4 regions of the Devosia sp. 1566 genome follow, and region 1 is predicted to be linked to each of the others. Evidence: predicted binding sites of a transcription regulator. Region 1 holds the regulator's gene; each other region holds the start of a gene.
What was found. The regulator PhoB, encoded in region 1, activates phosphate uptake and scavenging genes when phosphate is short. The targets are predictions, from matches to a motif close to TGTCATNNANCTGTCAT.
Positions count from the first base shown of each region.

Region 1 (6,997 bases):
CCGTGTCGAACTGGGGTGGGAAGATATAGTTGTAGCCCGTTTCGGCGAAGGAATCGAAGCGGACATAGTTGTAGGCGAGGTAGATCAGCACCCCGAGAACGGGGAAGGCAGCAAGGGTAAAGGCTCGCCGCCATGCGGCCCGATCGATGCGGAACAGGGGCACGCCATCTTCGAGCAGGAGGATGTAGAGGAAGGGCAGGTAAAGGATCGTCATCTGCCGCGACAGGAAGGCGAGCGTGATGAAAAGCCCCGCGAGCAAACCGTTGCGGCGCACCAGCGCGAAGTAGATCGCTGCCGTACTGAACAAGGTCCCCCAGCTCTGGGCGAAAAACCAGACCCGGTCGCCCCGAATGGTGACAAAGGCGAGCGGCGTCGCGAACAGCACCAGAAAAACGAGCAGGACGGCCAGATCGCGGTTGAGCTGTATCGACGCGTTGGCGATGCGCCACCAAAGCCAGCCGGTGAGGCCAAAAGCAAGGATCGTCAGCGGCAAGAAGAAGTGAAAGCTGCTGCCGAACAGGGCTACGAAGGGCAGGATGACCAGCCCGGGCGCGGGCGGAAACACCACATAGGTGCGGCCGTTATAAAGCGCGCAGTCGCCGTCAAAGCAGGGCCCCGTGGTATCGAGCCGCCCTTCGAGCCAGGATTGGGCGAGCAGCGCGTAGCTGTTGGTGCCGGGCACTTCGCGCAAAATCGAAACTGCCATGACGGCGAGGAAGGCGAGGACGAGCCCGCCCAGCACCACTGAGATAACAAGACGCTTGCTGTTCACTTCTGCCCCCAATTATTGGGCAAAAACCTAGCCAGCAAAGAATGAAGAAAATCTCGCTGCAATTAGCAACAATTGTGAGGGAAGATGATTGGGGCTGAGCGCCAGTCGTGTTGCTGTTTCTATGCTTTCCCAAGCATTTCCACCCGCGGTTAACGGCGTGAACATGGAAAGGCACTAGGCTGCCCCCGTTCCTGCCGGTAGAGGCCAGTTGCTTGCGCGCGTTTGACTCCCAGATCGACCTTTATCAGCTGCTCGGAATTATCTGGGCGCGCCGGTGGGCCGCGCTGCTGGTGCTCCTTGTGGTGCCCGTGCTGGCATATATTGCCGTGTCACGCGTTCCCCGGCTTTATGAATCTTCGGCCACGATCTTGGTGGAGCCACGACCCAACTACTTCGGGGCGGGTCAGCCAGCGTCCGTATCAGTTCCGGACCGCGCGACCATTTCTAGCAATGTGCAATTGCTGCGCTCACGCGACACTTTGATGGATGTGGTGGCGCAGCTCGGGCTGGCGCAGCAAGCCGAGTTCAACGGCGGCGAAACGGGGCAAGCGGCGTTTGACGCGGCGGTGCTGGCGCTCGATGAGCGTACGCTGGTAACGAGCGAACTGGGAACCGCGATAATCTGGCTGAAGACCCGGGCCCATGCGCCCGAAGTGGCACGCCAATTGGCGCTGAGCATCGCCGAAACCGCGATCGCCCGGCGGGCGCAGCAGGGGCTCGACGATGCCCGGCAGGCATTAGCGTGGCTTGAGAGCACGATACCGGAGTTGCGGCAGCGAGTGTTTCAAGCCGAGGACGCTGTGGCTAAGTTCCGCATTGCGCGGGGGACGATTGGGGACCTGCCGGAGGGCAGCATGGTTGGCAGCCAATTGAGCGACATGGCGGGGCGACGGCTTGCGGCTGAGGAGCGCAGTTCGAGCTTCAGGGCGCGTGCGGCGGTGCTGCGGCAGCGCCTGGCGCTAGGAGGTTCGCTGGTGGGCAGCACGGAACTGGCGGCGGATGCAAGGGGCAGAAGTCTCATTCAGCTCCGGGCCAGTCTGCAGGGACAGCTGGCGCAGCAAGCCAGCAGTTTATCGTTCAACCATCCGAATGTTCTGGGATCGCGGGCGCAGATTGCGGACGTCGATGCGCAACTCGCTACCGCGGCGCGGCACATTGCTGACCAGATGGATCGGCAGGCCGAGACTGAAGCGGCTCTGGCTGCGGCACTGGCGGCCGACCAGCAGATCTTGCAACAATCCGTCGGCGGGGAAGAGCGCGACAGCGTGGCCCTCGCGGCGCTGCAGCGCGATGCGGCGGCGCAACGTAGCGTCCTCGAGCGTTACCTGCAGCAGGCGGAAGCGGCGCGGGCTCAGGTAGACGGGGGCGCTGCATTCCCTGATATGCGCCTGGTGTCGCATCCGGTGGTGTCGAGTGCACCGGTTTCGCCCAAGACCGGGCTGGTACTGCTGGCGGTGATGATCACGGCGGGAGCGCTGGTGTTGACCTATCTGATCGTCACGAGCCTTGTGGCCCGTCGTCCGGCTGCAGGATAGGGTCGATCAGTCGGGTTTTGGCTGGCGCCACTGGCGCAGCTGCTTGGCAAAGCTCCAAAGCTTGTCGTTCTGCTTGATGTGCCGCTTAAGCGCGCGCTTGCCATTAAGGAGGGCGGCGGCGGCAGTGCCCTTGGCGCTTAGCGCAATCGCCGCGTCGTTGATCGGCGTCTTCTGGGTCCAGGAGGTTTTGTAGGCGAAATCGCCCACGCCCATATCGATGCTGCTGATCCCGGCGGCGATAAGATCTTCCACCAGCAGGAACATCAGGAGGCCCACAAGGCTGTATTTGGAGGCCGGCCCGTCCGTGTTGGAGTTGATGTATTGCGAATAATGGCAGGGGGAATAGGTGCCTACCGCCGTCGCCACGATTTCTTCGCCGACATAAAGCGCATGGAGCGCTACGGCCGGCTTGTCCTCGCTGGCGCCGGCAATGGCCCCATCCCGGAACAAGGCGCGGAAGTGAGGCTCGGCAAAGACATTTGGCACGCCCATTTGCCGGAATCGCACGGAGCGATGCTCAAGGAAGGCAGCATGGACTTGGTCGATGTGCTCGAGCGTTGTGGCGCGGCGCAAGGTGACGGGACCCAGCGTTTCCTCGAGCCGGCGACGCCCGCGCAGGATATCGACCCGCCTCTTTTTGGGGAGCGTTTCGAGCATGGTGGGCGCAATGTCGGCATAATAGAAATGGTCTGGCGAAGGCTGATGGGGAAAGCTGAGCAGGGGATTGTCTATGCCTCGCCATTGGGGAGGCAGGTGCTCGAAGCTGAGCACATCGACGCCGGCCTCGTCTCGCAATTGGGCAAAGGCCCGGTTCAGCACGGGTCGGGTAAGAAGCGCCGCAGCATCGCGCCGAACAGGCATCCAGTCGCTGTTGCCAAAGGAGGAGCCGGGAATGGCCGCAAAGGTGCAGCCGGCCTTGCGATGAAGATGCAAGGGAAGCAGGGCGGCGGGGCTGCCATCGAATTCGATCTGTAGGGTGACGAAGTCCGCATCTTCGAGCTGCTGGGCGCGGGCAATCTCGGCAATCCAGTCGAAGCGCTGGTAGGGCGTGAAGATCGCCTCGCGCTCAAGAGCGCGCCACGCCGGCTCGGCAGCGGCGAGGCCGCGCTGCAGGGTGATGCCGCCGCCGGACGTCGTGGAACCCGGAGCCGGCTGGTTGGCAAGCTCGTTGATCAGGCGTTGATCCGTGGTGGTCATGCACTGCCCCGCCGTTCCCTCAAGAAAACAGCGTTAGCAGCCGGCTTTTAACAAACCGCTTGAGCAGATCGTTACAAAATCATCAACAGGCGAGAGCAGGATCGCTCAGGCGGGCTGGGCGAAACGCTCGTCAAAGGCATAACCAGCGCCCCGCACCGTGCGGATCGGATCGGCATCGCGGCCCCGGTTGATCGCGCGGCGCAGGCGGCCGATGTGCACATCAACGGTGCGTTCATCGACATAAACCTCGTTGCCCCAAACGCCGTCGAGCAACTGCTCGCGCGAATAAACCCGGCCGGGATGGCGCATCAAATATTCCAGCAGGCGGTATTCAGTAGGGCCAAGATGGACGTCGCGGCTGCCCCGGCGCACCCGGTGAGTGGTGCGATCGAGTTCCAGGTCACCCAGCTTGAGCGAGGCGGTGACGAGATTTGGGCTGGCGCGGCGCAGCAGGGCCCGCACCCTGGCAACCAGTTCAGGCACCGAGAAGGGCTTGACCATGTAGTCATCGGCGCCGGTCGCCAAACCCCGGATGCGCTCTTCTTCCTCGCCACGGGCGGTCAGCATGATGATGGGGATCAATGCGGTTTCCTGGCGGGCACGGAGGCGCCGGCACAACTCGATGCCGGAAATTTCAGGCAGCATCCAATCGAGCAGGATCAGATCGGGAACCTTGTCCTTGATATGCTCGAGCGCATCATTGCCGGTTTCGGCCGTGAGCACCGCAAAGCCCTCTGCCTCGAGATTGTAGCGCAGGAGGATCGAGAGGTCTTCTTCGTCTTCGACAACAAGAATTGTGGCTGGCATGGGTTACCCTCCAGTCGGGCTCATTGGCCCGATTGTTCAACTGCGCACTCCCTTTCCCTAGGGGCAGGGTGGCGCCAAAATAAACCTTGGTGCGTGCTATGCTTTGATTTGCGTGCGGTGCAGTTCCTGAACGTCGCCCGTAAGCTGCCGGCCGGTTTGCAGGTAGTAGGCCCGCTCGGCAATGTTGGTGGCGTGATCGCCGATCCGCTCCAGGCTTTTGGCGCAGAACAGGAGGTGGGTGCAGGTGGTAATGTTGCGCGGATCTTCCATCATATAGGTCAGAAGTTCGCGGAAGAGCGATGTGTGCATGGCATCGACCTCGTCGTCGCGATTGCAAACCTCGATGGCAGCGGCAGCGTCGCGGTTCGAATAGGCATCGAGTGCGTTCTTGATCTGGCCCAGCACCAGCGCCGTCATGTTCTTGACGCCGTTATAGAAGGTGGGCTGCAGGTTCATGCCTTCGAGTTTGAGCGAGCGGCGGGCCAGTTGCTTGGCCATGTCGCCAACGCGCTCCAGGTCCTGAGCGACGTGGATCGCGGTGATGATGGCGCGCAGGTCCGAAGCCATGGGCTGGCGCCGGGCGATCATGGACACAGCCATGTCGTCGATGCGGCGCTGCATGTCGTCGATGCGCTGGTCGGCGATGATGGTGAGGTCGGCCAGTTCGCGGTCAAGCTTGAGCAGCGACTTGGTGCCGTTCTCGATGGCGAGTTCCACCATGCCGCCCATTTCCGCGATGGCCTGGGCAAGCGCGACCAGTTCGTCGCTGTAGGACGTTACGATGTGGTCTTTAGTGGCGGGCATGGCGTTTCCTCCGTTGGTGCCGGGCAAATCAGCCGATGCGGCCCATGATATAGTCTTGCGTCTGCTTGTGGACCGGGTTGGTGAAGATGTCTTCGGTCACCCCTTCCTCGATCAGCTTGCCCAGGTGGAAGAACGCGGTTTTCTGGGACACACGCGCTGCCTGTTGCATGGAGTGGGTGACGATCACGATCGTGTAGTTCTCGCGCAACTCATCGATAAGTTCTTCGATGATTGCGGTGGCGATCGGATCAAGGGCCGAGCAGGGCTCGTCCATCAGGATGACCTCGGGGCCGACCGCGATGGCGCGAGCAATGCAGAGACGCTGCTGCTGGCCGCCCGACAGACCGGTGCCGGGCTCGTTGAGGCGATCCTTGACCTCCTCGAACAGACCGGCCTTGCGGAGCGAGGAGACAACGATCTCGTCGAGATCGGACTTGTTGCGCGCTAAGCCGTGAATGCGCGGTCCGTAGGCGACGTTCTCGTAGATGGATTTGGGGAACGGGTTGGGCTTTTGGAACACCATGCCGATCCGGGCGCGCAGTTCCACCACGTCGAGCGCGGGATCGTAGATGTCTTCGCCGTCGAGCTTGATGGTGCCGCCGACTCGAGCGCCTTCGATGGTGTCGTTCATGCGGTTGATGCAGCGCAGGAAAGTCGACTTGCCGCATCCCGAGGGGCCGATAAACGAGGTCACCGCGCGATCGGGGATGTCGATGGAGATGCCGAACAAAGCCTGCTTGGCGCCGTAATGGACGGTTACGTCCCGGGCTTCGATCCGGATAGGACGATCCAAGGCGGCAGACGGGTTCATGGCGCTAGTCACTGATTGTTGGGTCAACTTCACCTTACCGGCAAGCATGTCCATTTTCGATGTCCTTGTTGCGTGAGGTCGATCAGACGCGCTTTTCGAGGCGCGAGCGCAGATAGATGGCCGTGCCGTTCAGCACGATCATGACGCCGAGCAGCACCATGATGGCCGCTGCCGTCCGCGGTTCAAAGAAGTTGCGGTTCTCGTTGCCCTGCCAGAGATAGATCTGGACGGGCAGGGCGGTGGCCTGATCGAGCGGGGTAGCGGGCACCTGGGCCACAAAGGCCTTCATGCCGATCAGCAGGAGCGGGGCGGTTTCGCCAAGGGCGTGGGCGACGCCCAAAATGGTGGCGGTCAGGATGGAGGGAAGGGTGACCGGCAGCACATGGTGGAACACCATTTGCGTCTTGCTGGCCCCCATCCCCAAGGCAGCCTGGCGCAGGGCGGGGGAAACGCCCAGCAGCGCGCCACGGGTCGCGATGATGATGGTGGGAAGCGTCATCAGCGTGAGCACGAGGCCACCGACGAGGGGCGCGGAGATGGGCAGGTGCATGTAGTTGATGAAGACCGCGGCGCCGAGCAGGCCGAAGACGATGGAGGGCACGGCGGCCAGATTGTTGATGTTGACCTCGATGAAGTCGGTCAACCGCGACTTGGGGGCAAATTCCTCGAGATAGATCGCCGCGGCAACACCGATGGGAACGGCCAGGACGATCACGATCAGCATCATGTAAAGGGAGCCCACAAAGGCACCCAGCAGGCCCGCGGAGGCCGGCGCGGCGCGGCTATCGGCATTGGTGAACAGTGACCAGGCAAAGCCATTGGTGACGGTGCCGTTCGCCTCAAAGGCATCGATCACGCTACGGGCGGCCGGTGACAGCTGCTGCTGCGCGTCGCCGAGCGAACGGTTGATGTTGCCCTTGATCCAATTGTCGGCGTTGGCCGAGGCGAGAACGTCCACCGGCACAGTGCGGCCAAGCAGCGCTGGATCGGCAACGAACATCTCCCGGAGTTGATGGCGGGCATTGGTTTCCGGAATCGAGAGGAGTTCGCGCGAGGTGATCTCGGTCCCCG
Region 1 is NZ_CP034767.1:2,372,696-2,379,692, reverse strand. It holds gene ELX51_RS11475 (hypothetical protein) at 1-772, opposite strand, end outside; gene ELX51_RS11470 (Wzz/FepE/Etk N-terminal domain-containing protein) at 985-2,307, shown strand; gene ELX51_RS11465 (GNAT family N-acetyltransferase) at 2,314-3,504, opposite strand; gene phoB (phosphate regulon transcriptional regulator PhoB) at 3,610-4,311, opposite strand; gene phoU (phosphate signaling complex protein PhoU) at 4,408-5,115, opposite strand; gene pstB (phosphate ABC transporter ATP-binding protein PstB) at 5,144-5,926, opposite strand; gene pstA (phosphate ABC transporter permease PstA) at 6,009-6,997, opposite strand, start outside.

Region 2 (6,997 bases), 1.0 Mb from region 1:
GGTGGGGATTGGGCTGGCAGTGGCCGAGGGGCTGGCGGCAGAAGGGGCCAATCTGGTGCTGGTCGGGCGCGATGGGGAGCGCGCCGAGCGGGAAGCCATCCGCATTGCCGAAACCTATGGGGTGATCGTTTCCGCCATTGCCGCCGATGTGGCAACGACCGCCGGCTGCGAGGCGGTGATCGCCGGGGCCAAGCGCGGCTTTGGCGGGGTCGATATCCTCATCAACAATGCCGGCACCGGCTCCAATGAAACCATCCAGGAGGCCGATGACGCCAAGTGGCAGTATTACTGGGACCTGCATGTGATGGCGGCGGTGCGGCTGGCGCGTGGGCTCGTGCCCAGCATGAAGGCGCGGGGCGGCGGGGTGGTGCTGCACAACGCCTCGATCTGCGCGGTGCAGCCGCTTTGGTATGAGCCGATCTACAACACCACCAAGGCCGCGCTGATGATGTTCAGCAAGACGCTCTCCACCGAGGTCGTCGGCGACAATATCCGCGTCAACACCATCAATCCCGGGCTGATCCTGACGCCCGACTGGATCAAGACGGCCAAGCAGATCGCCGGCGAAGATGGCTGGGAGGCGCATCTGCAGGGCGTTGCCAACGAGGCCGGGGGCATGAAGCGCTTCGCCAGCCCCGAGGAGCTGGCGAATTTCTTTGTGTTCATGTGCTCGGACAAGGCCAGCTATTCGACGGGCTCGACCTATTTCGTCGATGGCGGCTGGCTGAAGACGGTTTAGGCGCGGGGGAGCGACGTGCGCAAAAGCGCACGCGCCGGGGGGCGTTTGCGCCGGGTTTGCGCTGCGCGACAAACGCGGGGCGTTTGCGCTGGACTAACCCGTCTGCACGAGCCGGGTGCGGAGCAGTTCGCCACTGTCGCTGAGGATGGAATAGGCGATGCCGGTCAGCAGGGAGTTGATCCGGCGCAGGGCGTGCACGGTTTCAAGGTGCAGGTCGCTCGACTGGATGCTGGTGGGGTTGCCGTCGCGCATGCGGCTGAAGTGCTGCTCCATGCTGCGCCGCTCGAGCACGCCGATCTCGTCCTTCTCCGCCACGAGCTGGCGGGCCGAATCGGTGTCCTCGGAGACGAGCACATTGAAGGCCAGTTGCATGTTGCCCAGCACGCGCGCATGCAGGTCCGTCAGCTCGTTCCAGCCCTGGGACGAAAAGGCGAGGCGCCGCTCCTGCTTTTGCTCGGCGAGCTTGAGCAGCTGCTTGACGATGATGTCGCCGGCCTGTTCGAGGCTGATGGCGAAATTGGTCAGGTCCTTGGCGCGGCGGGTCTGGGCGGGGTCCATTTCCTCCCATTCAAGGCGCGTGAGGAACAGCTTGATCTCGCGATTGGCCTGATCGACCTCGGACTCGAGCGCCTTGATGCGGCGGATGGCTGTTTTGTCGCAGCTTTGGAAGATTTCCATCACCGGCTGGAGCATGACCTCGACCGTTTCGCTCATGCGCAGCAACTCGCGCGTAGCGCTGGCGAGGGCGGCATCGATGTTGCCGGTAGGGGTCGAGAGCAGAGCGTTGGAGCGCAGGCGGGCGACATTGAGCTCGCCTTCGACGGGCGCTTCACTGATGAAGCGCTCGGTCAGGCGGGCAACAAGGCCGGTCAGCGGCAAGCCCAGCACCAGAACGGCGAAGTTGAAGCCGATATGGAGGATGCTTGCCTGGAGGCCGACACTGCCTGGAATAGCGTCAAGCAGATGGGGCAGCAGCTGGACCAGCAGCAGAACGAGGATCGCGGCGCCGCCGCGGAAGGCCAGCGCGCCAACAGCGATGCGGCGGGCGCGCACATCGGCGGCCCTGGTCATGCTCCAGGAGATCAGCGTGCCGCCCAGATTGGCGCCGAGCACAAAGGCGGTGGCCACTTCGAGCGGGATAAGGCCGGTGGCGCCAAAGGAGATGATGACGAGAACGCTGGCGACGGAGGAATAGGACGCCCAGGTGATAAGCGCGGCAACAAGGAAACCGGTCCAGAGATCGCCCTGCAGATAGGTAATGACGGAGCCCAGCGCGCGGCTGTCGCGCCAGGGGGCGGTGGCTTCGCCCACCATTTGCAGCGACAGGAGCACAAAGGCGATGCCCAGCACCATGCGGCCGAGTTGCTTCGTGCCCCGGCTTTGGCCGCGCAGGAACAGCATGCCGCCGATGATGATCAGCGGGGGCATGAGGAGGGTGAGATCAAAGGACAGGATGCTGGCCACGAGCGCCGAGCCGAAATAGGCGCCCAGCATCAGCGCGAGGCCCGTGCCGCCTTCGAGGAGCCCGCCAGCAGCAAAGCTCGAGGCGAGCGCGGCAACGGCAGTGGAGCTTTGCAGGGCAACGGCCATGGCAGTGCCGGCAGCGGCGGCGCCGATGCGGCTTTTGTTGGCGTAGGCCAGCAAACGCTTGAGCTGGGGCGAATAGGCGCGCTCAACCGCGGTCCGCACCATGCGCACTGCCCAGAGCAGCAGCACGATGGCGGCTACCAGATGCACTGCGATGAAATACAAACGACGCCTCCTTGAGCGGCCAAATGGCCAGCCCCTATGATGTTCACATGAACCCCAGTGATGCAACTGCTTGGGGCAAAACCGCGAATGACGCTGTGCGCTGTCATAAAACGGTTAGGTGCTCCAACTAGAAGCCTAAGCAGGCTGCAGCAAGGCCATCAACCCCCCTTCTTGAATGTTCAAATGAGCATTTCAGTTTGCAAAGGAAGAATCGATGCTATCAAGTGGTGCCAAGCTTGGGACGAAAAGCTCCCAGCGCAATAACATGGGAGTGAGCATGTTCAAAAACGCTTTGCTGTTGTCTGCAGGACTGGTCGCCGTGATGTCGGCAACACCGGCCTATGCCCAGACCGAAATCACCTGGTGGCACGCCATGAGCGCCGAACTCGGCGAAAAGCTCGAGGAAGTGGCGCAGGGCTTCAATGAAAGCCAGACCGAGTACAAGGTTACCCCGGTTTTCAAGGGCACCTATCCTGAAACGCTGAACGCCGCGATTTCGGCGTTCCGCGCCAACGAGCAGCCCGCCATCGTGCAGGTTTATGAAGTTGGCACCGGCACGATGATGGCCGCCCAGGGCGCCGTTTACCCCGTGCACCAGCTGATGACCGACAAGGGCGAGCCCTGGGATCCGAGCGCGTTCCTGCAGCCGGTGGTTGGCTATTATTCGGACACCGAAGGCAACATCCTGTCGATGCCCTTCAACTCGTCCACGCCCATTTTCTACTACAACAAGGACGTGTTCGAAAAAGCCGGCCTTGATCCGGAAGTCGCGCCCAAGACCTGGGCGGAAGTGGAAGAATTCTCGCGCAAGATCGTCGATTCCGGCGCAGCCAAGTGCGGCTTCACCACGGCCTGGATCACCTGGATCCACACCGAAAACATGTCGGCGCTGCACGACCAGCCCTTCGGCACGCTGGAAAACGGCTTTGGTGGCCCGGCCGCCGAGCTGACCTTCAACAATGAAGCCGTCGTAAAGCATTGGGGCAATCTCAAGAAGTGGGCTGACGAAGGCCTGTTCCAGTATGGCGGCCCGGTGGGCGGCAACGATTCGCAGCCCAAGTTCGTGGCGCAGGAATGCGCGATGTTCATGAACTCCTCGGCTGGCCGCGCTGGCGTTATCCGCAATGCCGTGGACTTCGAAGTCGGCTTTGCGCCCCTGCCCTATTATGACGACCTGATCGACGAACCGAAGAACTCGATCATCGGCGGCGCCACCTTGTGGGTGCTGAACGGCAAGTCCGACGAAGTGTATTCGGGCGTCGCCAAGTTCTTCACCTATCTGAGCCAGCCCGAAGTGCAGGCCGATTGGCACCAGTTCACCGGCTACCTACCGATCACCACGGCTGCCTATGAGCTGGGCCAGGAGCAGGGCTACTACGCCGAGAACCCGGGTTCAGACATTGCCATCGAGCAGATCATGCGCGGCACTCCCACAGCCAACTCCAAGGGCGTGCGCTTCGGCAACCTGACCCAGGTCCGCGATGCCGTGGACGCCGAGTTCGAGGCCATGCTGGCCGGCCAGAAGACCGCCCAGGAAGCACTGGACAGCGCCGTGGACCGCGGCAACGCCATCCTGCGCGATTTCGAAGCCAACAACAGCTAATCCGCTAACGCCAGGAAGACCCGCGCCAATGGTGCGGGTCTTCATCCGAGGCCCAGCCAGCGAGCCCCAATGCAGTCCAAACGCACGATTTTCCCCAACAAACTGCTGCCTTACGCGCTGCTGGCGCCGCAGCTGATCATCACCATCATCTTCTTCCTGTGGCCCGCGGCCCAGGCAGTCCGGTCGAGCTTTGAACGCGAAGATCCGTTCGGCTTCCGGACCACCTTTATCTGGTTCCAGAACTATACCCGCTTGTTCGCCGACCCCGGCTACCTGCGCGCGGCATCCAACACGGCGGTGTTCGCCGTTGGCGTCACCATCCTCTCGATGGGCGTGGCGCTGTTGCTGGCTGTGGCGGTTAACCGGCTGTTGCGCTCGGGCAAGTTCTACACCACGCTCCTGGTCTGGCCCTATGCGGTGGCGCCGATCGTTGCGGGTATCCTGTGGTGGTTCATGTTCAACCCCACGATCGGCATCGTGCCCTATCTGCTGGATGCGTTCGGTTATCGCTGGAACCACCGGGTGAACGGCAACGACGCCATGATCCTCGTGATCATCGCGGCCAGCTGGAAGCAGATTTCCTATAACTTCCTGTTCTTCGTGGCGGGTCTGCAATCGGTGCCCAAATCACTGATCGAGGCGGCCGCTATCGATGGCGCCGGCCCGTTCAAGCGGTTCTGGACCATTGTGTTCCCGCTGCTGTCGCCCACGACCTTCTTCTTGATGATCGTCAACATCAACTACGCGATGTTCGACACTTTCGGCATCATCGACGGCACCACCGCCGGCGGCCCTGCGGGCGCCACCAACACGCTGGTGTACAAGGTTTATGCCGACGGCTTTGTCGGCCTCAATATCGGCTCGTCGGCGGCCCAGTCCGTGCTGCTGATGCTGATCGTTATCGCTTTGACCGTCGTCCAGTTCCGCTGGGTCGAACGGCGCGTGCAATACTAGGAGGCCGGTCATGGTCGAAAACAGGCCTTTCCTCAATATCCTGACGCATCTGCTGCTGATCGTCGGCGTTGCCGTGGTGGCGTTCCCGGTCTACCTGGCGTTTATCGCATCCACCCATGGCGCGGACGCGTTCTCGCGTGGGCTAGCGCCCATGCTGCCCGGGCCGCATATGATCGACAATTATGCGCGGATGCTCACCAACGGCCTGTCTTCGGCCGGGGCGCCGCCGGTCTGGATGATGCTGATCAATTCCACGATCATGGCGCTGACCATCGCCATCGGCAAGATCGCCATCTCGATCATCTCGGCCTATGCGATCGTCTATTTCAAGTTCCCGTTCCGCCTGCTCGCCTTCTGGATGATCTTCATCACCCTGATGCTGCCGGTGGAAGTGCGCATCATGCCCACCTTCAAGGTGGTGGCGGATCTCGGGATGCTGAACAGCTATGCCGGTCTCACCATTCCGCTGATCGCTTCGGCGACCGCGACGTTCCTGTTCCGCCAGTTCTTCCTGACTATTCCCGATGAACTGATGGAAGCGGCGCGGGTGGATGGCGCGGGTCCGATGAAGTTCTTCCGCGACATCCTGCTGCCCCTCAGCCGGACCAATATCGCCGCGCTATTCGTGATCCTCTTCATCTATGGCTGGGTGCAGTATTTGTGGCCGCTGCTGGTGACCACCGACACCGGCTATTACACCATCGTCATGGGCATCAAACGGCTCGCGGCCAGTGCCGACACCGATCCGTACTGGAACCTCGTCATGGCAGCGGTGATGCTCGCCATGCTCCCTCCAGTGCTCGTTATCCTTCTCATGCAGCGCCTGTTCGTCAAAGGCCTGGTCGAAACGGAAAAATAGATATGGCAACCATCAACCTAGTCGACCTGCAAAAGAGCTATGGCGGCGATGTCATGGCGGTCAAAGGCATCAATCTCAATGTCGCCGATGGCGAGATGATCGTGCTGGTCGGCCCCTCCGGTTGCGGCAAATCCACCCTGCTCCGCATGGTGGCCGGGCTGGAAACCGTCACTTCCGGGCGGATCGAGATCAATGGCCGCGATGTGGTCAAGGCCGAGCCGGCCGAGCGCGACATCGCCATGGTGTTCCAGAACTACGCGCTTTATCCGCATATGACGGTGCGCGGAAACCTGGAATACGGGCTCAAGAACCGCGGCACCCCGCGCGCCGAGATCGACCGGCGCGTCAAGGAAGCCGCTGATATCCTCGAGATCGGGCCAATGCTCGACCGCAAGCCACGGGCATTGTCCGGCGGGCAGCGCCAGCGCGTCGCCATGGGCCGCGCCATTGTGCGCGAGCCATCCGCATTCCTGTTCGACGAGCCGCTGTCGAACCTCGACGCCAAGCTGCGCGTGCAGATGAGGGTGGAAATCCGCCGCCTGCAGCGCCGGCTCAAGACCACCAGCCTTTATGTGACCCACGACCAGCTCGAAGCCATGACTCTGGCCGACCGACTGGTGGTGATGAATGGTGGGCTGGTCGAGCAGATCGGCACGCCAACTGAGGTTTATGACCGCCCGGCAACGCTGTTTGTCGCGAGCTTTATTGGCTCGCCGCCGATGAACCTGATCCCCATCGCGGCCCTGGCCGGCGCCGAAGGCTTCCACCCGGGCAATCTACCCGCAAACACCGACATTGTCGGCCTGCGCGCCGACCAGCTGGTGATCGAAAAGCCGGCGGGCGAAACCATTGTGCTCGACGCCGTGGTGGAACTGCTCGAGCCCGTTGGCGGCGAAAGCCATCTGCATGTGCGCCTGGCAGACCAGACGTTGATCCTGCGGGTGCCTGGGCGGCCGCAACTGGCCGAAGGGGCGGCGATCAAGCTTTATGCCCCCGCCTCGCTGATCCACCCGTTCAACAGCAGCACGGGTCGGCGCACAGACGCCCTCGCCTGAGATCCAGGCGAGGCAGCGGATCAGGACGACCGCAG
Region 2 is NZ_CP034767.1:1,350,415-1,357,411, reverse strand. It holds gene ELX51_RS06565 (SDR family oxidoreductase) at 1-739, shown strand, start outside; gene ELX51_RS06560 (Na/Pi cotransporter family protein) at 833-2,491, opposite strand; gene ugpB (sn-glycerol-3-phosphate ABC transporter substrate-binding protein UgpB) at 2,769-4,094, shown strand; gene ugpA (sn-glycerol-3-phosphate ABC transporter permease UgpA) at 4,164-5,048, shown strand; gene ugpE (sn-glycerol-3-phosphate ABC transporter permease UgpE) at 5,059-5,907, shown strand; gene ELX51_RS06540 (sn-glycerol-3-phosphate import ATP-binding protein UgpC) at 5,910-6,962, shown strand.
Region 2: the regulator PhoB is predicted to act here: its motif matches at 2,593-2,609, upstream of ugpB (sn-glycerol-3-phosphate ABC transporter substrate-binding protein UgpB).

Region 3 (6,997 bases), 1.3 Mb from region 1:
GATGAAACAACCAACCACGACGAAGGCTGCAGTGGGCGAGCCACTGGACGATTGCGCCAGCGCCACGATCGGCGCCAAAGCACCAATCCCCACCAGCGCCATGGCTACGCCATTCATGTAAGTGGCGGTCAGCTTGCGCTGTTCATTGCGGACGAGCTTGCTCAATCCCTCAGCATTCGGCGGCGACGGCCTGGGTGGCAGCGGTGGAGCCGGCGAGCGAGAAGGTTTGCGCCACCTTGATGCCGGCACTGGTGGTGCCTTCAACGACCAGGCTCGAGCCGGCGCGGATGGCGCTGGCGAGCGCATCGCTTTGCCCGGCATCGTCGAGCCAGGCGGCATCGTTCTGGGTGAAGAGATTGAAGGTCTGCCCATTCACCGTGACGGTCGCGCCGCTATCGGGCTGGAAGGTGAAGCCGGCAACCAGGTTGAACTCGCTGGCGACATTTTCGCCGGGCCGGCTGGTGAGGTAGAGATAGGCCTGCGTATAGCCGTCGGGCGTGGGGGTCACAGTGGTGGGCTTGGTCATGGCAAAGCAGACCGGCCCGGCCCCATCGGACGCTGCATAGCTCGACCAGTCCCGGAAATCACCGAGCAGCCGCACCGACTGGGCTGCAGCGCTGCCAACCGAAAGCAGGCTGGCCACGACCACAAGCGAAACAAAGCGCGAAACCATAAGGGGCCTCATCAAACACAGGAAGGACGAGGGCCGCGACGCGGCACCTCGCCCGGAGAGAAGGATTGCTCGAGCGGGGTCCAGCCCCGATCAGGCGCAGGCTGCGTCGATGGCGTTCATCGCCGCCGTGGCGCCCGAAAGCGAATAGGTGTCGATCGTGTTGGTGCCGCGCTGGGAGGTGCCGCGCACCTGCAGCTTCGTGCCGCCCTTGAAGGCCTGGACAAACCCGCCTTCGTCGCCGGTCGAAGCCAGCCAGGCAGCCGAGCCCTCGGTGACCATCGGATAGGACTTGCCATCAATCGAAGCGCTGGCCTTGGCGTCGCTGCTGTTGAAGGGGTAGCCGATAATGGTCTGCACCTCGTTCTTGGTGCCCATGCCCTTGCGGTGAATGATCATGAAGTGAATGGGGTCGCGATTAACACCGGCGGGCTCGCTCGATTGCGGCGCGGCCGAGATATAGCAGAGCACCCCCGAAGCATCGGTCGCCTGCCAGGCGGTCCAGGCATTGAAACTGCCGAGCTCGGTTGCCTGCTGCGCCTGCGCGACAGGGGCCAGAGCCATGACCGCGCCGACCGCGAGCCCAAACACAAGGCTACCGGTTTTCAACGTCATCGCCAAATCTTCCTCATCTTTGAAGGTACGCATCTAGTGGGATTTGCTGCTCGCAAGCTTAAGCCCCACATGGTTACTAAGGTGTCAAGCGCCGCCACGCCCCAGCGCCAGCCATCAAGTGAGCGGCAATCGTGACGCTAAAAAGGCGCGGGCAGCGGCAATGACGTGCTTTGCAGGTAAAGGGTCAAGCTCGCGTTAACACTGCCGTGAGCGGCTCACGCTTCGAGCGAATAACTTTGCTCGACCACATAGGGGCCGCCACCCACCGAGTCACGGCTGGAAAACAGCACAAAGCGCCTGGGCGTGAATTCAAGCGGCTCGAAGCGCCCGGCCTCGGCGATAAAGCGGGCCACCTCCTCGGGCGCCGAGCCGCGCAACCTGGCCAAGGTTATATGGGGCACGAATTTGCGGCCCTCGGCGGGAAGGCCGGCGCGCTGCAGCACCCGCTCCTGGGCCGCCTGCAGGCGGCTGAGCGCCTCGCTGGGCTCAACTGCGGCATAAAGCGCGCGCGGCTTGGCCCCCCCAAAGGCACCCAGATGGGTCAGCCGCACCGGAAAACTCAGAGACTGGCTCAACCGGTCGAGGCTGTCGGCGACTTCATTGGCGGTGCCATGATCCACATCACCGATGAAGCGCAGGGTGATGTGGTAATTCTCGGCATCGATCCAGCGCGCGCCGCTGAGGCCGCCGCGCTTGAGCGACAGGGCAAAGGCAATATCGCCGGGAACTTCAAGGCCAGTAAACAGCCGGGGCATGAGGCCTCCTTTGCCCGCGGGCAGGCAAGACAATCGCAGCCAGCCTAGCATAACTGCCCGAGAGGGGCAGTCGAATCGTCGCGGCTGGGCGAACAGGGTTGTAAAGGACTTCTCCCCCATCCATATTACCGATCAAGTGGCGCCCAACAACGCCCTCGGCGGGAGGAAACCGCCTTATCCGTCAGTGAAAGGATAGTGCATATGGCTGAATATGACCGTCAGACCCTGAATGCGCGGGCCGGCTCGGCCTTAGCCATCGACGAGGGCCTGCGCAGTTACATGCTGCGCGTCTACAATTACATGGGCATTGGCCTGGTGGTAACTGGCCTTGCGGCCTGGTTTGCTGCCGCCGCTGCCATCACCACCAATCCAGATGCCGCCGTGGCCCAACTGGCCAATGGCCAGTATGTGACCCAGTGGGGTTACCTGCTTTATGCCAGCCCGCTGCAGTGGGTCGTGATGCTCGCGCCCCTCGCCTTCGTGATGGTGCTGAGCTTTGGCATCAACAAGCTCTCCGTACCCGCCGCCCAGGCCACTTTCTGGGCCTTCTCGGCGATCATGGGCCTGTCGATGAGCTCGATCTTCCTGGTTTACACCGACGCTTCGATCGCCAAGGTGTTCTTCATCACCGCGGCCACCTTTGGCACGATGAGCCTTTATGGCTACACCACCAAGCGTGACCTGACGGCGATGGGCTCGTTCCTGATGATGGGCCTGATCGGCCTGATCATCGCCTCGATCGTCAACATCTTCATGCAGTCAAGCATGATGGAGTTCATCATCTCCGCTGTTGGCGTGCTGATCTTTGTGGGCCTGACCGCCTATGACACCCAGAAGATCAAGGAAAGCTATGCCGAGCACCATGGTGCCGACACGCTGGCCAAGAACGCCATCATGGGTGCGCTCTCGCTGTATCTGGACTTCATCAACCTGTTCATGATGCTGCTGCGCCTGTTCGGCAACCGCGAATAATCCCGACCCGCGGCCACCCGCCGCGGATTTCGATGGACACTGTTTGGGGACCGCAGTCATAAAGGCTGCGGTCCCTTTGCTTTGTCGAGTTGACGTATCGTGTCCGACTTCCGCCTGCGCCCGTTCGAGTGGTCCGATGTGCCCGCGATCACCCGCATCTACCGACATTATGTCGATCACACCGCCATTACCTTTGATACCGAAGCGCCCGACGAAACGGCCATCGCCGAGAAATATGCGGGCCTCTTGCGCTTGGGTCATCCGGTGATCATCGCCGAGCGCGCGGGCAAGCCCATCGGCTATGCCTATGCCAGCTTTTATCGGCCCCGCGCGGCCTATCGCTTCACCTGCGAGGATTCGCTTTACCTAGACCCTGCCGAAACCGGGCGCGGCATCGGCAAGGCAATGCTGAGCGAGCTTTTGGCGCAGTCGCGGGCCTTTGGCTTCAAGCAGATGCTGGCGGTGATCACCGCCGATACGGCCAACTCGGTCGGCATCCACGAGAGATTTGGCTTCCGCCGCGTCGGCTATTACGAAGCGGTTGGCCTCAAATTCGACCGCTGGCACGACATCGTGCACCTGCAACTGGCGCTTTGATCGAGCAGCTTGTTGAACCGATGAGCCTGAGCAACATCCGCTCAGGCGCGGGCTGCAGTCCGCCAAACCGGCAACTGGCGGTTAACCCACCACCGCCAGTTGCGGATCGAGCACGCGGAGCACCTGCGCCAGTTCGTGGCCGCGCTTGAGGATGCGGCCCTGCTGGTTGGTGACGGCATATTGCCCCTGGCGATTGCGCAGGCGGGGGGTTTTCTCGATCAGGTAAAGCGGGCGCTCGGACACGCGGGCATATACCGAAAACACTGCCCGCTCGCGCAGGAAGTCCATAGCGTAATCTCGCCACTCGCCCTGAGCGACCTTGCGGCCATAAACCGACAGGATCAGCGCCAGTTCCTTGCGGTCAAAGGCAACAATGGCGGGGACCTTGCTGGGCTGCGGACTGGGCGGCGCCTCGGCCTGATGCACCAATTCGAGCTTCACCGGCTTGCTGTTTGGAACACGCGCTTGCACGCTTGGCCTCGCACTCCTTGTTGCAGAACCGTCATGATCGCGGCATTCGACCGGCGATGCAAGCGCTTCACGGCACCGCCATCGCCCTAGGCCAAAATACCCCATTTAGGCCACACTGCTTCCCTTTGGCTGCCCCATTGCACCGCGACAGTGTCATCGTTGCCCCAAGGCTGGTGGCTGGCCGACCGAGCCCCCCGAAGAACGCCGCCACCAGTTCCTCCAAAGAGCAGTCAACTTCTCCCGTCCCTGGTTTCCAGCGGCGGGAGATTTGTTTTGAGGGTCAGCGTTCGTAGGACGCAGCGCCCAGAATGGCTCCAGGCAGCCCATTGCGGTCTTCCTGCACGATCACGGCGATGCCGTCGCCCGCTTCGGCGGCAAGTTCGGCCAATGGCAGCTTGAACCGAGCCCCCGCCTCGCCCTCCCACATGCCCAGCATGTGCCGACCGGTGACCACCTGGGTATAGCTCATCGCCTTGCCGGCGTTTTCGCCGCGCTCGATCTGCACCTGCGCCTGGCGCAGATAGGTGACGAGCCAAACCACCGCATCGGCGGTTCCGGCACGAGGGCCGATCTCGACCTCGAGCATGCCGGCATCGCTTTCGATATCCACCGGCAGGGTCAGGCTGGCCGAACGAATGGCGCTATGCACTTCGGCGCGGCGCGATCCCACCACGTCCTGCTTGCCGTTGACCACCATCTGGGGCGTGTAGATGCGCGGTGTGCCCCAGCTCTTGGCATAGGCGCGCTGGCGGTCGGAATTGGCGGGATCGCCAAACGTGTCCTTCCAGCCCACATAATCCCAATAGTCGACGTGGAAAGCGAGGGCGATGACATCGTCGTCCTTGCCCAGGCTCGACAGCAGCGCATCGGCCGGCGGGCAGGACGAGCAGCCCTGGCTGGTGAACAATTCTACCACAGCCTTGGGCCGCTCGCGCAGGCTTTCGGCCTGGCTAGAGGGGGCCATGGCCAGAAGTGCGATCATCGCCATGATTACGGCGGGGGTGCAAGGAGGAACCATCCCCAAGTTGTAAGCCACAGATTGGTTGGCCCGCCAGTCAAAACCGGGTGACAAATACCGGCTCGGTTAACCTTAGGCGGGAGCGTGGCAGACCAGCTCCAGGTTATTGCCGTCGGGATCGAGCACAAAGGCGGCATAATAATCGGGACCGTAATTGGGCCGGAGCCCCGGGCCACCATTGTCGCGGCCACCTGCGGCGAGAGCGGCGGCATGGAATGCATCCACGGTCGCGCGGTCGGGGCTGCGTAGGGCGACATGGACCGGCATCGCGCCGTCGGCTGCGGTCAGCCACAGATCGGCGGGTTCGCCCGTTCCGCCCAGCCCCGCAACCCCGGGATAGGCCGCTTGCTGGCTATAGCCGAGCGGAGCCAATGCTGCCTTGTAAAAAGCCAGCATCGGCTCGAACTGCCCGGTGACAATGCCCAGATGATCGATCATTTTTTCCACTCCATTTGCGTATGGCGGAACCCTCGCAGCCCCTTGCGACAAACCCTGTCAGCAGCAAACGAAAATGGCGGCCCCCAAGGGCCGCCATCAAGAATTATCTGGCGCGGGAATGAACCCTTATGCGGCCACGAGGCTGCGCAGCACGTAATGCAGGATGCCGCCATTCTTGTAGTAGTCGAGCTCGTTGGCGGTATCGATCCGGCAGCGGGTTTCGATGATAAAGCTTGTGCCGTCGGCGCGGGTGATCTTGACCGGCACAATAGCACGGGGAGCCAGGTTTTCCACCCCGACGATGTCGATGGTTTCGGTGCCGTCGAGCCCCAGCGTCTGCCAGCTCTCGCCGTCCTTGAACTGCAGCGGGATCACGCCCATGCCCACAAGGTTGGAGCGGTGAATACGCTCGAAGCTCTGCGCGATCACGGCCTTAACGCCCAAGAGATTGGTGCCCTTGGCCGCCCAGTCGCGCGATGAGCCCGTGCCATATTCCTTACCCGCAAAGATCACGAGCGGCGTGCCCTGGCCCTGATAGGCCATGGCCGCATCATAGATCGGCATCTGCGAGCCATCGGGACCCTTGGTGAAGCCACCTTCAACGCCCGGCAGCATCTGGTTCTTGATGCGGATATTGGCAAAAGTGCCGCGCATCATCACCTCGTGGTTGCCGCGCCGGGCGCCATAGGAGTTGAAATCGCGCGGGGCGACCTGGTGCTCCTGCAGATATTGGCCCGCCGGGGTGGAGGGCTTGAACGAGCCGGCCGGGGAGATGTGGTCGGTGGTGATCGAGTCAAGGAACAGGGCCAGCACCCGCGCGCCGTTGATATCGGTCACCGGCTTGGGGGTCATGTCCATGTCTTCGAAATAAGGCGGGTTCTGCACATAGGTCGAGGAGCTGTTCCAGCCATAGGTTTCGCCGCCTTCGATGGCGATGGCCTGCCAGTTGTCGTCGCCCTTGAACACATCCGAATAGCGCCGCTTGAACATTTCAGGCGTCACATGGGTGCGCACGATCTCGGCGATCTCGTGATTGGTGGGCCAGATATCGCGCAGATAAACCGGCTGGCCGTTCGAGCCGATGCCCAGCGGCTCAGTGGTGATGTCGACATTCATCGAGCCGGCAATGGCATAGGCCACAACGAGCGGCGGGGAAGCGAGGAAGTTCGCCTTCACATCCGAATTGACGCGGCCTTCGAAATTGCGATTACCCGACAGCACCGACGCAGCCACCACGTCGCCGGTCTGGATCGCCTTGGAGATGGCGGCCGGCAGCGGGCCCGAATTGCCGATGCAGGTGGTGCAGCCATAGCCGACAAGGTTGAACCCAAGGGCATCAAGATCGGCCTGAAGGTTCGCGGCGGTGAGGTAGTCGGTCACCACCTGCGAGCCGGGGGCCAGCGAGGTCTTGACCCAAGGCTTGGAGTTGAGGCCGAGGGCGCGTGCCTTGCGGGCAACGAG
Region 3 is NZ_CP034767.1:3,717,396-3,724,392, forward strand. It holds gene ELX51_RS17700 (amino acid transporter) at 1-165, opposite strand, end outside; gene ELX51_RS17705 (invasion associated locus B family protein) at 170-673, opposite strand; gene ELX51_RS17710 (invasion associated locus B family protein) at 764-1,285, opposite strand; gene thpR (RNA 2',3'-cyclic phosphodiesterase) at 1,501-2,040, opposite strand; gene ELX51_RS17720 (Bax inhibitor-1/YccA family protein) at 2,242-3,012, shown strand; gene ELX51_RS17725 (GNAT family N-acetyltransferase) at 3,112-3,609, shown strand; gene ELX51_RS17730 (DUF2794 domain-containing protein) at 3,691-4,038, opposite strand; gene ELX51_RS17735 (DUF1223 domain-containing protein) at 4,361-5,062, opposite strand; gene ELX51_RS17740 (VOC family protein) at 5,171-5,536, opposite strand; gene acnA (aconitate hydratase AcnA) at 5,663-6,997, opposite strand, start outside.
Region 3: the regulator PhoB is predicted to act here: its motif matches at 4,099-4,115, upstream of ELX51_RS17730 (DUF2794 domain-containing protein).

Region 4 (6,997 bases), 390 kb from region 1:
CTTCACGGCAGTTACCCACAACTTTCCTTCGCTGCTCGATGCCGATCGGCATGACGGGATTGGCGCGGGACTGAGCGCTGCCCTCCCGCTGCTGGGTCTGGTTGCTGCCTATGGTGCTGCCGAAGCGCTTGGTGTCCAGCCGGTACTGCATGCGCCATTGGGACTACCGGAGTGGACGGGTGCTTTGGCGCTCGCCATCAGCCTGCCGCTTTGGGGCGCTGCCCGGTGGCTGGTGGCCGGGCGTGGCTATGAAGGGCGCTCAGCGGCGCGCTGGATTGTTGCGTTGATGGTCGGCGCGATCCTTGCACCATTCCTGCTGACCGTGGCCGATCCCTTCATGAGCACGGTTGTTTCCATGGTGCTGATGCTGATCGGTCTGGCCGCCGCCGGGCGTGCCGCAAGCGTATCGGGGCGCGCCACGCTGCTGGTGCTGCCCGGCCTTGCGTGGCTGGGCTTTGGCGCCGTGCTTGGCTTTGGCGTTGTCGCCGGCGGCTGGTCGCCGCCATTTGCGGTCACCCAGGGTGGCGACGCGTAATTGATGGCAGTGGGATTGTCCCCCGCTCCATTTCGCGCGACATGATGGCAAACAACGGGCCGCGTTGGCTCAAGGATTTGCCATGTCCCCTATCCTCAAAATTGATGTGTTCACCGATGTCGTTTGCCCCTGGTGCCTTGTCGGCTCCGCTCGGCTCGATCAGGCCGTGGCGGCACTGCCCGACGACATCGACGTCATCATTGAAAATCACCCCTTTTACCTCGATGCCAATACGCCCGCCGAGGGCGTGGATGTTGGCGAAATGCTGCGCCAGCGTTATGGCCGTGACCCCGCCGAGATGTGGGAGCGAGTGGAAAGCGAAGCGCTCAAGGCAGGGATCGAGCTTGATCTCTCCCGCCAGCCGCGGATGTATCCGACGGCAAAGGCCCACACTATCACCCGGCTGAGCAAGCCGCTCGGCATTCAGCACGAAGTGGCCAATGCCATAGCCGAGGCCTATTTTCTCGAGCACCGGCAGATCTTCGATGACAATGTGCTGGCCGACATTGCGGCCTCGTTCGGGTTTGACCGGGGCGATGCGCTTGATGCCATGAATGATGAGCACGAGCTGGCAATCACCCAGCAGTTGGCTGAGCAGGCGGCAGCCCAGGGCATTACCGGGGTGCCCTTCTTTGTGTTCGGCGAGAAATATGCCCTGTCCGGTGCGCAGCCCCCTGAGGTGTTCGCCCAGGCCTTGGACAAGACCATTTCGGAGTTCTAGATGCGGATTGTTGGGAGATTGGTTGCCGGGCTGGCGGTGCTGGTGGTGCTCGGCTATGCCGCGGTTGTTGGGTATATGTATTTCAACCAGCGCAGCCTGCAGTACTTCCTTGAGGGGGAGGTGACGCCACTTGAGGCGGCGGGGATCGCTGGGGCCGAAGTGGTGGCGATTCCCTCAGGCGATGGTGTGGTCAATGGCTGGTACAAGGCGCCTGAGCCGGGCAAGCCGCTGATCGTTTATTACAAGGGCAATAGCGGCAGCTTTTCGGCCGAGAATGAGCGCTTCGCACAATGGGCGTCGGAAGGCTTTGGGTTCCTAGCATTTGATTATCGCGGCTTCCCCGCTTCCCCTGGTTCGGTGAGCCAGGATGGCATTCTAACCGACGCCTTGGCCGCGTTCGACTGGGCCGCGGGCAAAGGCTATCCCGTTGTAATCTGGGGGAGATCTCTGGGGTCAGGGCCGTCGACCTATGTCGCGAGCGAGCGGGATGCGGCGGCGTTGCTGCTGGAAACGCCGTTCCTGTCGGCGGTGACGGTGGCCGGGGAGCGCTATCCAATGCTGCCGGTGTACTGGGTGATGCAGGACCAGTTCCCCGTCAATGAGTGGATCGTGGATGTGGCCGAGCCGGTGCTGGTGGCGCATGGGACTGCGGACACGACGATCGATGTCAGTAACGGCGAGAGGTTATACGAGCTTGTTCCCAACAAGGATGAGCTGTGGATCGAGCCCGGCGGGACCCATGTCGATCTGTGGGAGCGAGGTATCTGGCCCGAGCATGCGCGGCCGTTCTTTGAGCGGGTGGTGCCGGCAGCCGGAGGCTAAAGGGCCAAAAGCATAACGCCGCCCCGAAAGGAGCGGCGTTATGAACGCATAATGAATGAATTCTGAACGGCTTAGGTGCGGGGCAGCGTGCTTGCGCTCGGGCGAGCGGGCTGACCGGGACGTGCCGTTGGAGTTGGAGCGGGCAGACCGCCTTCACGCTGGGCGCGCTTACGAGCCAGCTTGCGAGCGCGGCGCACCGCCTCAGCCTTCTGACGCGCCTTCTTCTCGGAGGGCTTCTCGTAGTAGTTGCGCAGCTTCATCTCGCGGAAGACGCCTTCGCGCTGCAGCTTCTTCTTGAGCGCGCGCAGCGCCTGATCAACGTTGTTATCGCGAACGACTACTTGCAAAGGTCAACCGCCCCTTAAAGCCTGGTGAAATATGATTGGATGGAAGCGCCGCGACCAAATAAAGCCACGTCGCCGACCAGCAGGGCCGGTCACCGTGGGGGCTCTATAGCCCAACCCCGCGGACTTGTCCACCTTTGCAAGCGAAAAAGCCCAAGTTTAGGGCCGGTCCGGCTGCAACAGGCGATTGATATGGCCCATCTTGCGACCGGGCCGCGTTTCCAGTTTGCCATAAAGGTGAGGCTGGGTGAAGCCTTGGAGCGAAGTGGGAACCCGGCCGACCTCGTCACCCACCAGATTCTCCATGACGACATCGGCGAGTCGGGCGGGATCGCCGAGCGGCCAGCCGAGAATCGCCCGGATGTGCTGCTCGAACTGATCGGTGGGGCAGACCGCCTCGGTCCAGTGACCGGAATTATGTACGCGCGGCGCGATTTCGTTCACCAGCAGGGTAGGGCGCGACTCGCCTGGGACAACAAAGAACTCGACGCCCAGCACGCCGACATAATCGAGGGCGACGACAATCGCTTTGGCGATCATGCCGGCATGCTTGGCGAGCGCGGGGGGAATCGCCGCCGGTACGGTGCTGGTCGCGAGGATGTGGTTGCGGTGCACATTCTCGGCCGGATCGTAGCTGCGCACCTCGCCGGAAAGGCTGCGGGCGACGACGACAGAGATCTCCTGGCTGAAGGGGATGAAGGCTTCGAGCACGAGCGGCTTGGGGGCGAGCGCAGCATAATCCTCGGCAGCTTCGGTGCGATCACGCAGCACCCGCTGCCCCTTGCCGTCGTAGCCGAGGCGGGTGGTCTTGAGCACGGCGGGTAAACCGAGCTCGGCGATGGCGGTTTGCAGTTGATCGATTGATTCCACCGCGCGGTAAGGGGCTACCGGGATGTTCTTGGAGGCAAGGAAGGCTTTTTCGGCCAGGCGGTCCTGCGACACGGCCAATGCCTGAGCGCCCGGGCGCAGAGGCCTCCGCTCGGCGAGAAAGGCGGCAGTAGCGGCGGGGACGTTCTCGAACTCGTAGGTGATCACATCGACGGCATCGGCGAAGGCCGCGAGCGCCACTTCATCGTCATAGGCGGCGACGGTCTTGTGGGGGGTTACCTCGAAGGCGGGACTATCGGGGTCGGGGCAGTAGATGTGGGTGCGCATGCCCAGGCGACTGGCGGCAAGCGACAGCATCCGGCCGAGCTGACCACCGCCAAGGATGCCAATGGTGGTCCCGGGCGGCAGGGGCGTGGTGTCGGGCATGATCTACTCGGTGTCGGTGGGGAAAAGCGGAACGGAAGCGGTCTGGTTGGCGCGATAGGCATCGAGCCGTTCAGCAAGCTCGTCGTCATGCAACGCCAATACGGCAGCGGCGAGGAGGGCGGCGTTGATGGCGCCGGGCTCACCGATGGCGAGGGTGCCGACCGGGATGCCGCCGGGCATCTGCACAATGGACAGGAGGCTATCCTGGCCCGAAAGCGCCTTGGAGCGCACCGGCACGCCAAACACCGGCAGCGGGGTCATGGCGGCGATCATGCCGGGCAGGTGGGCGGCGCCGCCGGCGCCGGCAATGATGATCTGGAAGCCATCCGCGCGGGCTGTGGTGGCGAACTCGACCAGGCGTTCGGGCGTGCGGTGCGCGGAAACGATGCGCGCCTCATATTCCACATCGAGCGCTTCAAGCGTTTCGGCGGCAAGGCGCATGGTGGGCCAATCGGACTGGCTGCCCATGACAATCGCAACGGCTGGTTTGGTGAGCATGGCCTCGGTCCCCCCGCGGGCTGCACAAAGGCCGCTCCTAGCCCAATTGTTGCCACAACTCAAGCGGGGGAGGGGTCAGGCGATGATGTCGGGCAGGAGAATGTTTTCGAGTTGGACGATGCGATCCTTGAGCGCGAGCTTGCGCTTCTTGAGCCGTTGAATCAGCATTCGGTCGGCAAAGGCCGAGCCGGTCAGGGTGTGGATGGCAGCGTCAAGATCGGCGTGTTCCTGGCGTTTCGTGGCCAGTTCAAGCCCGAGGCCGGCTTCCTGTTCCTTGGTCAGCGGCAGCATCGAACGGCGGTTCCCCCAAGGCACGCAACATTGTTCCCCATTACCCGATCCGGCGCCGTTTTGCACATGGATTTGATCGGCGGACCTATTGTCATCGACAAGTCACATTTTATCTGGAACCTTAGCGTCGTCCAGTCAGGCGTAAGGAGTTGTCATGACGACTGAAGGCCACATCGCGGCGTTGGAGCGCCGTCATCAGGAGTTGGATCGTCAGATCCAGGCGGAGCTGCAGAACAAGCCGCTCGATGATCTCACGGTGAGCGCGTTGAAGCGAAAGAAGCTCGAAATCAAGGACGAACTCTACAAATTCAATAGCGGCATGCAGTAAGCACTGCGCTCCAACACAGTTGGACCGGGAAGGCCATGGCGGGAGCTGTGGCCTTTTTTGTTGCGGTCAGAGACCGAGGAACACCGCCCGCACGCCATCCCAGATCAGCTTGAGCGCCAGGAAGAACACGAGCCCATAGGCGATCTGGTAGAAGAGGGTAACGGAGATGCGCCGCACCAGCCAGATGCCGATCAGCACGCCGGCAACGCCCACCGGGATCAGCGCGGCGGACAGGGTGAGATTCTGGACGGAGAGCTGGCCCAGGAAGAAATAGGGGATCAGCTTGGCCGAGTTCACGGCGCCAAAGAAGATGGCATTGGTGCCCGAATAAATTGGCGGCGGCAGGCGCTGGGGCAGAACATAGATCTGGAAAGGTGGGCCGCCCGTGTGGGACACAAAGCTGGTAAATCCGGCAAAGCCGCCCCAGAACCTGCCCCACGGCGTGGAGGGTGGTAGCCCCTCGAGCTTTTTGCGCAGTGGCAAAACAGCGTCGAGCACAAAAAGCAGGGTGATGATGCCGACAAAGAGCAGCACCATGGCGTCGGAAACCACAGACCAAAGCGCCCAGCCGATCAGCGTGCCGACCGCGGCGCCGGGCAGCATGATCTTGAGAATGTGCCAGCTGAACTGCTGGCGATAGGCGTAGATGGCGATGGCGTCCATGGCCAGCAGCACTGGCAGCATCATGCCGGCGGCATCGCGGGCCGGCATGATGAGGGTGAGGAGGGGGACGCCGACAACGCCCAGGCCGCCCAGCAGACCGGCCTTGGACAGGCCAACGATCAGAACCGCCAGGCCGGCCACTGAAACAAAGTAGAGGTCGACCATGGAGCGGAGCTGTTCGGGGCTAGAGGATTAGTTGTCGCTGTTGCTCTTGAGGGACTTGAGCTTGGAGAACACAGAGTCGGCATCGAACTCGTTGTGCTGGTCAGAAGAGCGACGCGTGCTTTCCTCGTCATTGTAGCCTTCGGCATCGGAATGACCGCGCGCACCGGAACGCGCGAGCGCTTCCTCGGCCGTCATCAGCATGGTGCCTTCCTCGGCAACTTCGGAGCCCACAACGCCCTTGGATGCGCGGCCAACTTCGAGATCGAGATCGATCTGGCTGCACAGGCCCAGCGTCACCGGATCCATCGGGGTCAGGTTGGCCGAATTCCAGTGGGTGGATTCGCGCACCGAATCGATGGTCGACTTGGTGGTGCCGACCAGACGCATGATCTGGGCGTCCTTGAGCTCGGGATGATTGCGCACCAGCCACTTGATGGCATTGGGCCGCTCGTTGCGACGCGAAATGGGGGTATAGCGCGGGCCCTTGCGCTTGGCAGCGGCAACACGGACCTTGGGATCGGAGAGCTTGAGGCGGTAATTGGGATCAGCCTCGGCCTTTTCGATCTCCTCGCGGGTCAGCTGGCCATTCTGAATGGGGTTCACGCCCATGATGCCGCCGGCGACGTCGCCATCGGCGATGCCCTGCACTTCGAGCGGATGAAGCGTGCAGAAAGCTGCGATCTGCTCGAAGGACAACGCCGTGTTGTCGACGAGCCAGACAGCTGTTGCCTTGGGCATCAACAAGGGTTGGGTCATCGTCAAATCACTCCTGGTGGCGCGGCCGGTATTCCTCCGGGCCGCTCCGCCTCTTTGCTTCATGCTGAGGGGGAATGGTGCCAATATATGGCGTTAACGCCCGATCCGCAATGGTTATAACTGCGCTTCCCCAGCGCCAAAGGCCGTGAGCAGCACGATTTTACCGGCATGGGCGCGCTGTTCCATGGCCTGATGCGCCTCGGCCGCCTCCTCAAGCCGAAAGGTGGTCAGCGCCGGACGGACGAAGCCGGGACGCTCAAGCGCGGGCAGCAGATCGGCGCGGATCCGGGCGGCAATGGCCGCCTTGGTGGCCGCGCTTTGCGGGCGCAGGGTGGAGCCAGAGATGGTCAGTTGCTTGGCCATGAGCGTGCCCAAGGAAATCTTGGCGCTGCTGCCAGCAAGGGTTGCGATCTGGACGATGTGGCCTCCACGAGCGCTGGCGGCAATGCTGACGGCCGCCATGGCGCCGCCCAGGAGATCAACCACCCGATCAACCCCGCGCCCCTCAGTGAGCGCCAGCGCGCGTTCAGCGATATCGTCGCGCATGCGGTCAATGGTGGCTACGGCCCCCAATTTTTCGGCATAGGCCGCCTTTTCCGGCGAGGACACGACACCGATGG
Region 4 is NZ_CP034767.1:2,766,981-2,773,977, reverse strand. It holds gene ELX51_RS13405 (tryptophan-rich sensory protein) at 1-535, shown strand, start outside; gene ELX51_RS13400 (DsbA family oxidoreductase) at 618-1,256, shown strand; gene ELX51_RS13395 (alpha/beta hydrolase) at 1,257-2,078, shown strand; gene rpsU (30S ribosomal protein S21) at 2,150-2,425, opposite strand; gene ELX51_RS13385 (5-(carboxyamino)imidazole ribonucleotide synthase) at 2,582-3,676, opposite strand; gene purE (5-(carboxyamino)imidazole ribonucleotide mutase) at 3,680-4,174, opposite strand; gene ELX51_RS13375 (DUF465 domain-containing protein) at 4,250-4,465, opposite strand; gene ELX51_RS13370 (YdcH family protein) at 4,620-4,793, shown strand; gene ELX51_RS13365 (sulfite exporter TauE/SafE family protein) at 4,860-5,621, opposite strand; gene ELX51_RS13360 (cell cycle transcriptional regulator TrcR) at 5,649-6,377, opposite strand; gene ELX51_RS13355 (NAD(P)H-quinone oxidoreductase) at 6,492-6,997, opposite strand, start outside.
Region 4: the regulator PhoB is predicted to act here: its motif matches at 4,555-4,571, upstream of ELX51_RS13370 (YdcH family protein).